3 regions of the Priestia sp. SRI_019 genome follow, and region 2 is predicted to be linked to each of the others. Evidence: riboswitches for the same ligand, from Rfam matches in the RefSeq annotation. Region 2 holds a riboswitch; each other region holds the start of a gene.
What was found. Region 2 has a riboswitch for ZMP and ZTP ahead of AC2YJL_RS24465 (phosphoribosylaminoimidazolecarboxamide formyltransferase). Riboswitches for the same ligand answer to the same signal wherever they lie in the genome.
Positions count from the first base shown of each region.

Region 1: it holds a riboswitch for ZMP and ZTP, as region 2 does, so the genes downstream of both, aimA (glutamate/serine transporter AimA) here and AC2YJL_RS24465 (phosphoribosylaminoimidazolecarboxamide formyltransferase) in region 2, are expected to answer to the same signal.
Region 3: it holds a riboswitch for ZMP and ZTP, as region 2 does, so the genes downstream of both, AC2YJL_RS12185 (phosphoglycerate dehydrogenase) here and AC2YJL_RS24465 (phosphoribosylaminoimidazolecarboxamide formyltransferase) in region 2, are expected to answer to the same signal.

Region 1 covers NZ_JBYCZN010000003.1:194,689-197,972, forward strand. The annotation lists gene AC2YJL_RS19320 (cupin domain-containing protein) at 193-792, opposite strand; ZMP/ZTP riboswitch at 1,178-1,256, shown strand; gene aimA (glutamate/serine transporter AimA) at 1,312-2,907, shown strand; gene AC2YJL_RS19330 (DUF5105 domain-containing protein) at 3,090-3,284, shown strand, end outside.
Region 2 covers NZ_JBYCZN010000007.1:34,593-37,876, reverse strand. The annotation lists gene AC2YJL_RS24475 (MerR family transcriptional regulator) at 1-370, shown strand, start outside; gene AC2YJL_RS24470 (DMT family transporter) at 360-1,271, shown strand; ZMP/ZTP riboswitch at 1,434-1,512, shown strand; gene AC2YJL_RS24465 (phosphoribosylaminoimidazolecarboxamide formyltransferase) at 1,561-2,727, shown strand; gene yeiL (transcriptional regulator YeiL) at 2,883-3,284, opposite strand, start outside.
Region 3 covers NZ_JBYCZN010000002.1:363,811-367,094, forward strand. The annotation lists gene AC2YJL_RS12180 (hypothetical protein) at 1-441, opposite strand, end outside; gene AC2YJL_RS12185 (phosphoglycerate dehydrogenase) at 575-1,774, opposite strand; ZMP/ZTP riboswitch at 1,943-2,021, opposite strand; gene htpG (molecular chaperone HtpG) at 2,232-3,284, shown strand, end outside.

The DNA of each region.
Region 1 (3,284 bases), on a different contig from region 2:
AAGCGAAGCTGCTCTTGAAGCAAAAAAAGCACGAAAAAGAAGAAATTTAGTTTTGACCGGGAAGTTTTTGTTATTTCGCTGAGATAAAGTATATTGCTATTGCATCATAAGAAAAGAATTTGTATGTTCAAATAGAGATTCATGGAAAGAATAAAACAGAGCAAATAAAAAAACTAGACAATAAGTGCTTGTCTAGTTCCACCACTCTGTCAATGGTCCTTTGTCGCCATAAACAGGATCTGTTGTAGGAATAGGTACTTGTGCAATTTCATCAAATACGTGAGGGCGATCAGTTTGTTTTCCTGTTCGTAAATTGTAATCCATGCCCTCTGGATAAGCTCCAACCACTTTAAAATCAGCAGTTGACTGCAGACGCATATGCCCTGTTCCTGCAGGAAGTACGAGCACATCGCCAGCGTGCACCACGATATTTTCCCCCATATGTCCACCTAGTTTTAAACGTGCAGATCCGCTAATTACGCCTAGTGCTTCATGGGAATTGCTGTGGTAATGGTGAAAATCATGTATGCCACCTACCCAGCTGTTTTTCCAGTTGTGAGAATTAAAAATGCTCTCCACTTTCTCTTTCTTACTAATAAATACGTGTTCATACAATAAAACTGGAAGACGAGGGTGATTTGGAATGGTTCCGTCGTCATCAAAATAAAGAACTTTTACATTTGCATAATTCATAAGCATCCCTCTAACAATCTTTTTTCGTAATTTTCCCTGTTTTTTGCTTGCGTAAACAGAGAAGTTTGCTCGAAGTACTTCATTTGTTGCGAAGTGCATGATATGTAGGTTTTAACGTTTTCCTAAAAGAAGTCTCCCACTTCAAGCGTAGCTAAGTGGTGGACAGTTCACTTTAGTATCTTTTCTTCATATTGTATATAAGTAAAGGGTCTAGTGCAAGAATTCTATGGATATATAGCTGCTAATTCTTATTATGTAAATGAATACTATATATTAGTATAATCTTTAGAAGGTAATCTACTCGTGGAGTAAAAGAATCAAACAACAAGAAAAGATAGGATTTTAGTTATTTTTGTAATTAAAAAGAGGTTTTTAGAAGTTTTATTCGGAATTTTACGAATAATTTATTATCTTTATAAAAGTAATGTAAACATTTTTGTGTATTGAGTAATAGAAATGAATGTTATATACTGATAAAAAATATATTCCTATATGTGACTGGCGCAACATGGATGACCATGGGGGAGCATATAGCGTATAAGCCGCGCGCCTGGGCAAACACTTGAGAAATTTTCGCAAGTGTTTTTTTATTTTCCTAGGGAAGAGGAGTAGATTTGGATGAGCAATATGCAAAGGAAGATGGGAACATTTGCTTTAACCATGACAGGCATAGGTTCGATTATCGGTTCAGGGTGGCTGTTTGGAGCATGGAAAGCAGCTCAAATTGCGGGACCCGCGGCTATTTTTTCATGGGTTATTGGAATGGTGGTTATTTTGACCATTGCTCTATCATATGCTGAACTGGGCGCGATGTTTCCACAAGCAGGGGGGATGGTTAAATATCCTCAGTATTCACACGGATCATTTATTGGTTTTTTGGCTGCTTGGGCTAACTGGATTTCAATCGCTTCAACGATAACAGTGGAGGCTATTGCATCTGTGCAATATATGAGTACTTGGCCGTGGAAATGGGCTCGCTGGACTCACGAATTAGTAGATAATGGAATTTTGACGTCCAAGGGGTTGGCAGTTGCGTCTTTGTTATTATTCGTTTACTTTTTTATGAACTATTGGACGGTAAATCTCTTTGCTAAAGCAAACTCATTTATTACGATTGTTAAATTAATTATTCCTGGTTTAACGGCAGGGGCTTTATTTTTTGCTGGTTTTCATAGTGGAAACTTTTCAAGTGAGCATGGGGTTGCCCCTTATGGGTGGGCCAGTGTTTTAACGGCAGTGGCAACATCAGGTATTGTGTTTGCATTTAATGGGTTTCAAAGTCCTGTAAATATGGCAGGAGAAGCAAAATCACCTAATAAATCGATTCCGGTAGCTGTAATTGGTTCAATTTTTATTGCAGGAATTGTATACATTATATTGCAAATTGTTTTTATCGGAGCAGTAAGTCCGTCATCAATTGCTGATGGATGGAATCATTTGAATTTTAATTCTCCTTTTGCTGATTTAGCGATTGCGCTTGGAATTAACTGGCTAACAATTGTGTTATACGCAGACGCATTTGTTTCTCCTTCCGGCACAGGTGCTACATATACGGCAACTACTTCTAGAATGTTATACGGGATGCAGCAAAATGGATATTTGCCAAAGATATTTGGTACTCTTCATCCACTTTACAATGTCCCGCGCTCAGCTATGTGGCTAAATTTAGCAGCTTGCTTTTTGTTTCTCTTTTTATTTAGAGGATGGGGTGTCTTAGCAGAAGTGATCTCAGTAGCGACGCTTATCTCTTATATTATGGGTCCTGTAGCGCTTATAACATTAAGAAAAACGGCTTCACACTTTTACCGTCCATTTTATTTAAAAGGGGCATCAGTTATTGCGCCATGCGGCTTCGTTTTTGCTTCCTTGACGCTTTACTGGGCAAGGTGGCCACTTACAGGTGAAGTGATCTTTATTATGGCAATTGGCCTGCCTGTTTATTTTTATTACCAAGCGAAAAATAAATGGGTGGGCTTTAAAAAAGAATTTTTAACCGGGGCTTGGATGCTTATCTATTTAGCGTGCATGATTTTTATTTCCTACATAGGAAGCGAAAAATTCGGAGGCAAAAATATTTTGCCTTTCGGATGGGATATGCTAGTGATTGCTTGCGTATCATTAGCTTTTTATTACTGGGGAATTAAAAGTGGCAAAGCTAACCGATATATGAAAGAAGCTGAACAAATCAATCAAGAAAATTTTAAATCTAAATAAAAAAATACGAGCCCGTGCTCGTGTTTTTTTATTTAGGTGAGTGGAGAGTTTAGACTTAGTTTTTATCAAAATATTGTAAAAAATATAGATTTTAAGGTTTAAGTATTTATACAGAGGGAACCTTTATTTGGGATAAAGTTCTAAAAAAACAAAATAAAGGGGATTAGGCAGCTGTGAAAAAAATGAATGTTTTGGCTTTAGCTTTTGTACTTATGCTAGTATTAGCGGCTTGCAACAGTTCTAAGGAAACGGGAGGGTCCACTTCGGCTAAAAATAAGGCGATTGAAGTATCTATTGACAGCGCTTCTTACATTTTAGTAGATAGTGATGAAGGAGATACAAGTGAAGAAAAAGGGCTGTTGAAAGTTGATTTAAAA
Region 2 (3,284 bases):
AACAGGTTTTACAGCTCATACGCTACGTTATTATGAAAAGATTGGGTTATTGTCTTCACCATTAAGAAAAGGTGGAAAAAGAAGATATACGGAAGGTGAAATTCGTCTACTCAAATTTATGAAAATATTAAAACAAACAGGAATGTCTCTAGAGGATATTCAAGAATTTTTAAAGGATGGATGTCTCCTAGAAAATATTGGTTCTTCTGCCATTCAATTAAAAAAAATTCAAACGAGGGCAGATATTTTAAACAAACATTTACTTCTTCTAGAAAAACAAAAACAAGAGATTGAAACAGTTATGAACGTAACAAAAGAGAAATTAGGGACGTATGAAACAATGATTGGAGACTTGAAAAATGAAAAGTAGAATATACCTTATGTTGATAGGTTTCGCTATATTTACAGGTGCTACATTCAACCTGGCTAAGTATGCTGTTCAGTATTTCTCCCCTGCAAGTGCTGCGGCATGGCGATTTGGCATTGCTGCACTCGTTATGGTTCTTATATTAGGATTACAGAAACAAATAAAGTCAAAAACTATTAAGGTTCATTGGAAAATGTATATCTTACTTGGCATCATAGGGATTTTTGGGTTCAATGCTTTTTTCTTTTTAGGAATGCAATATACGTCTCCTTTAAACGGGGCTCTCATCATGGGAACTAACCCTTTGGTAACTGCAATTTTTGCTTATTTTATTTTAAAGAATTCTATTACAAAACAACAGATGGTAGGTATCTCTTTTGCTTTAGTAGGTGTTATTCTTGTCCTTACGCAAGGTTCGTTAGAAATTATTCAAACATTATCCATTTCTAAAGGTGATTTACTTATCTTAGCAGGGAATCTATGTTGGGCTTTATATGGTGTATTAGGAAGAAAATATTTGAATGGTAGTTCTTCGATGGAGACCACTACTTATACAATGATTGTTGGTTCTCTTTGTCTTTTAATCTTAGGAGCTTTTTCACCAAGCCCTCAGCCCTTGTCTCACGTTACGTGGTCAGCTTGGGGAGCTATTCTCTTTATGGCTCTATTTACAAGTGTATTAGGCTATTTGTGGTGGAATAAAGGAATGGCTACGATTGGTGCAAGTAATACGTCTTTATTTTTTAATTTAGTTCCAGTCGTCACCATGATGCTTTCTATTTTAACGGGTGCCCTTATTACATTACCTCAAGTGATAGGTACGTGTTTAGTTATTGTAGGTGTTTTAACAGCTTCTGGCTTTTTACGCTTACGAAAAAAACAAAAGATTTCAGCCTCAGTATAAGAATAAATTGGTAAAGTCTATATAGAAAATATATAGACTTTATTACTACCGGTAATACCTGTTGTGTAAATTAGATTTGTATATGATATATAATTAAAAAAGAAAAATTTGGATAAAGGTATTGTTAAAATTATTTTTATTATGTAAAATTTTCTTATAAAACAGACTATGTGTTACTGGCGTAAACATGGAGGACCATGAGGAAGCACATAGATAACGGCCGTACGCCTGGGCAAAGTATTTGAACATGAGTTCAAATACTTTTTTTATTTAGAAAGGAGATTTTTAAGTGAAAGAAATTTGTTTACGATATGGGATGAATCCAAATCAAAGTAAAGCTAACGTTCAGAATGCTGAGAACACGCCTATTAAAATCTTAAATGGAGAGGCGAGTTATATTAACTTCCTAGATGCATTAAATGCTTTTCAACTGGTCCGAGAGCTTCGACAGGCGACTGGTCAACCTGCAGCTGCATCTTTTAAACACGTAAGTCCAGCAGGTGCAGCTGTGTACTCTCCACTAAATGAGACACTTACTGGATCCTATTTTGTTGAAGGCCTAGGCCTGTCTCCTTTAGCGATTGCTTATGCAAGAGCGCGTGGGACAGATAGGATGTCATCGTTTGGAGATTGTGCTGCTTTTAGTGATGAAGTGGATATAACTGTAGCTACTCTCCTCAAAACAGAGGTTTCTGATATGATTGTTGCACCAAGCTACACTCAAGAAGCATTAGAGGCTTTGAAACAGAAAAAGAAAGGAAAATATCTAATTTTAGAGATTGATTCAAACTATGTGCCTGACCCAATTGAAAAAAGAATGGTATTTGGAATTACTCTAGAACAACAAAGAAATGATGTACAGATTGGGAAAGAAGTTTTTAATCGTATTGTTACTACTCAATGTAATATTCCTAAAAATGCAAAGAGAGATCTTCTTGTTGCTCTTATTACATTAAAATATACACAATCAAACTCCATTTGTTTCGCATTAGATGGCCAAACAATTGGAATTGGTGCTGGACAGCAGTCCCGTATTCATTGTACGAGGTTGGCTGCTGAAAAAGCTGATAAATGGTGGCTAAGACAACATCCAAGGGCCCTTAACATGAAGTTCAGAGAAGGCATTTCTCGTGTAGAAGTGAATAATGCAATTGATGGATGGCTTAATGATGATATTACTGAGGTAGAAAATGAGCACTGGAAACAATGTTTTGAGGAGGTCCCTGCTAGGCTAAGTAAGAGTGAAAAACGAGAATGGCTAAAAAGGTTAAAAGGCGTTTCCTATGCATCCGACGCTTTTTTACCTTTCCGTGATAATATCGATCGTGCGGCTCAAAGTGGCGTTAAATATGTGGTTCAAACAGGTAATTCTTTACGAGATGAACAAGTTACACAGGCAGCAAATGAATACGGGATGATCATGGCACATTCAGGTATACGTGTATTCCATCATTGAGCTATGAATTAAATATAATTAGTCCAAAAGAGCCAAGACTTATAAAGGGACTGGCTCTTTTAAACTGTTTTCGATACATATGATTATGGTAACTACCTTTTATATCATATACATATAATTATCTTTCTTATGAAACGAGGTTATTATGAGTGTCTTTAATTTAATTCAGCTAATTTTTTCAAACGTTCTTTGTCTCTAATAATGTAGCCTCGTGACTGCTTTTCAATAGTATTTGATTTACATAGTTGGGCTAGTACATGGAGTAGATGGCGATATGATACACCCAGGTATTCGCATACTTCAGTATGTTTTTCTTTATAAAAGTTATCATCAGCCGACAACATTATAAAAGCAGCAAGACGGTTCTCAAGTGGATAGGCCTGATTTTGTGTATACTTTGCTGAAATTCTAGTTGCTTTCTCGCTTAAAAAACTGCATAAATATCTGAGAAATATAACATCTGTTAAGAGCTTATTTTTACAGGTATCAATAGGAATAGCCAAACAAATGGTTTTTGTGATAGTTTGTATGGCTTTAGCATATCGTTGTGAATTTAA
Region 3 (3,284 bases), on a different contig from region 2:
AGTCATAAAATGAAGAATTCTTACTTTTTTTTCACAATATTCAACAATTTCATAACAGGCTGTGAGAATATCATGTCTAGACAGTTCTATTTCATCCAATACAAACTTTGAAAGCTGCTTCTGCAGGACCTCCAGCTTTTTGCTGTCTTCTTCATCAATCCATAGCCCTTCCGTAATACACACATCTGCTAGTTTGTTAATAGATTGAGCCGTCCAGTTTAAGCCGGCTGAAGAAACGGTTATTGTCAGTAAATCATTTTTTATTGCTAGAATAACTTGACACACATGGGTATAAGCATCAACTTTCTTTTGGATAAATGCTTTCCGAAGCTCTTGCTTGTATTGCTCTTTCGACATCACTACGGCTACGACAGACGTAATGAATGTTCCTGCCAGCGCGATGAGTGACCCTATCAAAATTCCTATCAGTTCTCCTGACAAAACGCTCACCTCTTTAAAGGTATTTCTATATGCTATGGGAATGAAGGAAATGATATGAAGATAAACACTATGTAAAAACAGCCCTAACTTTTCTAAGTTAGGGCTGCAACACTAAAATATGAGGGTAACCGAATTAGATAATACGACTTGTAATAATTCCTTCAATTTGACCAATTTTTTCTTCTAGCTCAGGCACAATCTCGTCACTTACTTGATTGTCAATATCGATCATTGTATACGCATATTCACCGCGGCTTCTGTTCACCATATCTGCGATGTTTAAATTGTAGTTTGAGAATACTTGCGTAAGTTGTCCTACCATATTCGGAACGTTGTGATGGAAAGCAGCTACGCGTTTTTTCCCAGTGTAAGGAAGAGATGCATTCGGGAAGTTCACTGAGTTTTTAACGTTTCCAGTTTCTAAGAAATTTTTCACTTGACGTGCTGCCATTACCGCACAGTTTTCTTCTGATTCTTGAGTTGATGCCCCTAAATGAGGAATTGGTACAACATTTTTCATGTTCAAGACATTTTGATTTGGGAAATCTGTAATGTATCGTCCAACTTTTCCACTTTCAAGAGCAGCTTTCATATCTTCTTCGTTTACAAGCTCACCGCGTGAGAAGTTCAAAATATGAACATCAGGTTTCATGATGCTAAACGTTTCTTTATTGAAAACACCTTTTGTGTCGTCCGTTAATGGAACGTGAACCGTAATATAGTCAGATGCTGCAAATAGTTCTTCTAGAGACATTGCACGCTGTACGTTGCGAGACAAATTCCAAGCTGTATTAACAGAAATGAATGGATCAAAACCAATTACGTCCATATCTAAATCAAGCGCGTCGTTTGCTACAAGAGCACCAATTGCACCTAAACCAATAACGCCTAATGTTTTACCTTTGATTTCTTTTCCAACAAACTGTTTTTTACCTGCTTCAACTAACTTAGGAATTTGATCACCTTGGCCGTCTAATCCTTTTGTCCATTCAACTCCAGCAAATAAGTTACGAGAAGAAGCCATAATTGTAGTTAAAACCATTTCTTTTACTGCGTTTGCATTAGCTCCTGGCGTATTAAATACAACGATACCTTGCTCCGTGCAAGCGTCCACCGGTATATTATTAACTCCTGCTCCAGCTCGTGCAATAGCTTTTAAATTTTGGTCAAATGCCATGCTGTGCATGTTAAAGCTACGCACGACAATCGCATCTGGATTTTCGCTGTCGTTGTCAATTTGATAACCTTCTTGATTAAAAACATTTAGACCTTTTTGTGCAATGTTGTTTAATGTTTTGATTGTTTGTACTTTTTCTAATGTTAATGTGCTCATTTTGTACTCTCCTCTGATTATCATCGTAATTTTACATGTTTTTACCTTTGGATAAAGGAACTTCATTTTTAATTTTTTTAAAAGTCTGGTTTTTTAGCCTACATGTCTGATAACTTCTATATCCTCTCCCCCTAAACAGAAAGAGGTAAGAGATATGTATTAATCCCTTACCTCTGCCCAGGCGAACGGCTACGTCACTATATGCTTCCTCACGGTTATCCGCGTTTCGCCAGTCACATATAGTCTTTGAAATTAAGTATATTCTAGCAAACTCTTTCAGAACGTTCAACCTTTTTTTAAAAGTTTGCTTTTTTCAGTCTAATTTTAAATCTCTTTAGTGAATCTCCTAATATATTGACAAATATCCTAATACATGTTAAATAAAAAGAGTGATTAGCACTCTATCCACTCAAGTGCTAATTATTTTATAAGCCCTATTTGGAAAGGAGAACTTCTTATGTCAAAAAAAGAATTCAAAGCCGAATCAAAGCGATTATTAGAGATGATGATTAATTCCATCTATTCTCAAAAAGAAGTATTTTTGAGAGAACTTCTATCAAATTCAAGCGATGCAATCGATAAAATTTATTACAAAGCCTTAACAGACGACTCCTTGCGTTTTAACAAAGAAAGCTATTACATAAAAGTAACACCACATAAAACTAACCGTACCTTAACCATTACGGATACTGGGATTGGCATGACGCAAGAAGAGCTTGAAAGCAGCTTGGGCACAATTGCGCGAAGCGGTTCCCTTGCGTTTAAAAATGAAAATGAAACAAAGGACGGACACACGATTATTGGCCAATTCGGCGTTGGGTTTTACGCAGCGTTTATGGTGGCAGATGTCGTAACGGTGATTAGTAAAGCGTTAGGCAGCAATGAAGCCTATAAATGGGAATCTACTGGTGCTGATGGTTATACAATTGAACCTTGCGAAAAAGAAACGGTTGGAACTCAAATCATTTTAAAAATCAAAGAAAATACAGAAGATGAAACATATGATGAGTATCTAGAAGAGTATCGTTTAAAAGAGATCATTAAAAAATATTCAGACTTTATCCGCTACCCGATTAAAATGGACATAACGGAAAAACGTCCTAAAGAAGGTTCTGATAACGAGCTAGAAGATTATACAGAAGAGCAAGTTATCAACAGTATGGTACCGATCTGGAAGAAAAACAAAAATGAATTGACTTCAGAAGACTATGAGCAGTTTTATTCAGAAAAGCGCTACGGGTTTGATAAACCGCTCACTCACCTTCACATTAATGTGGATGGAACGATTCGCTACAATGCTATTTTATTTATTCCAGAAAATAGTCCGTTTGATTACTACTCAAAAGAATTTGAAAAAGGACTTGAACTGTATTCAAACGGCGTATTAATTATGAATAAATGCGCAGATCTTCTTCCAGACTACTTTAGCTTCGTGAAAGGTATGGTAGATTCTGAAGATTTATCTCTTAATATTTCGCGTGAAATTTTACAGCAAGATCGCCAGCTTCAG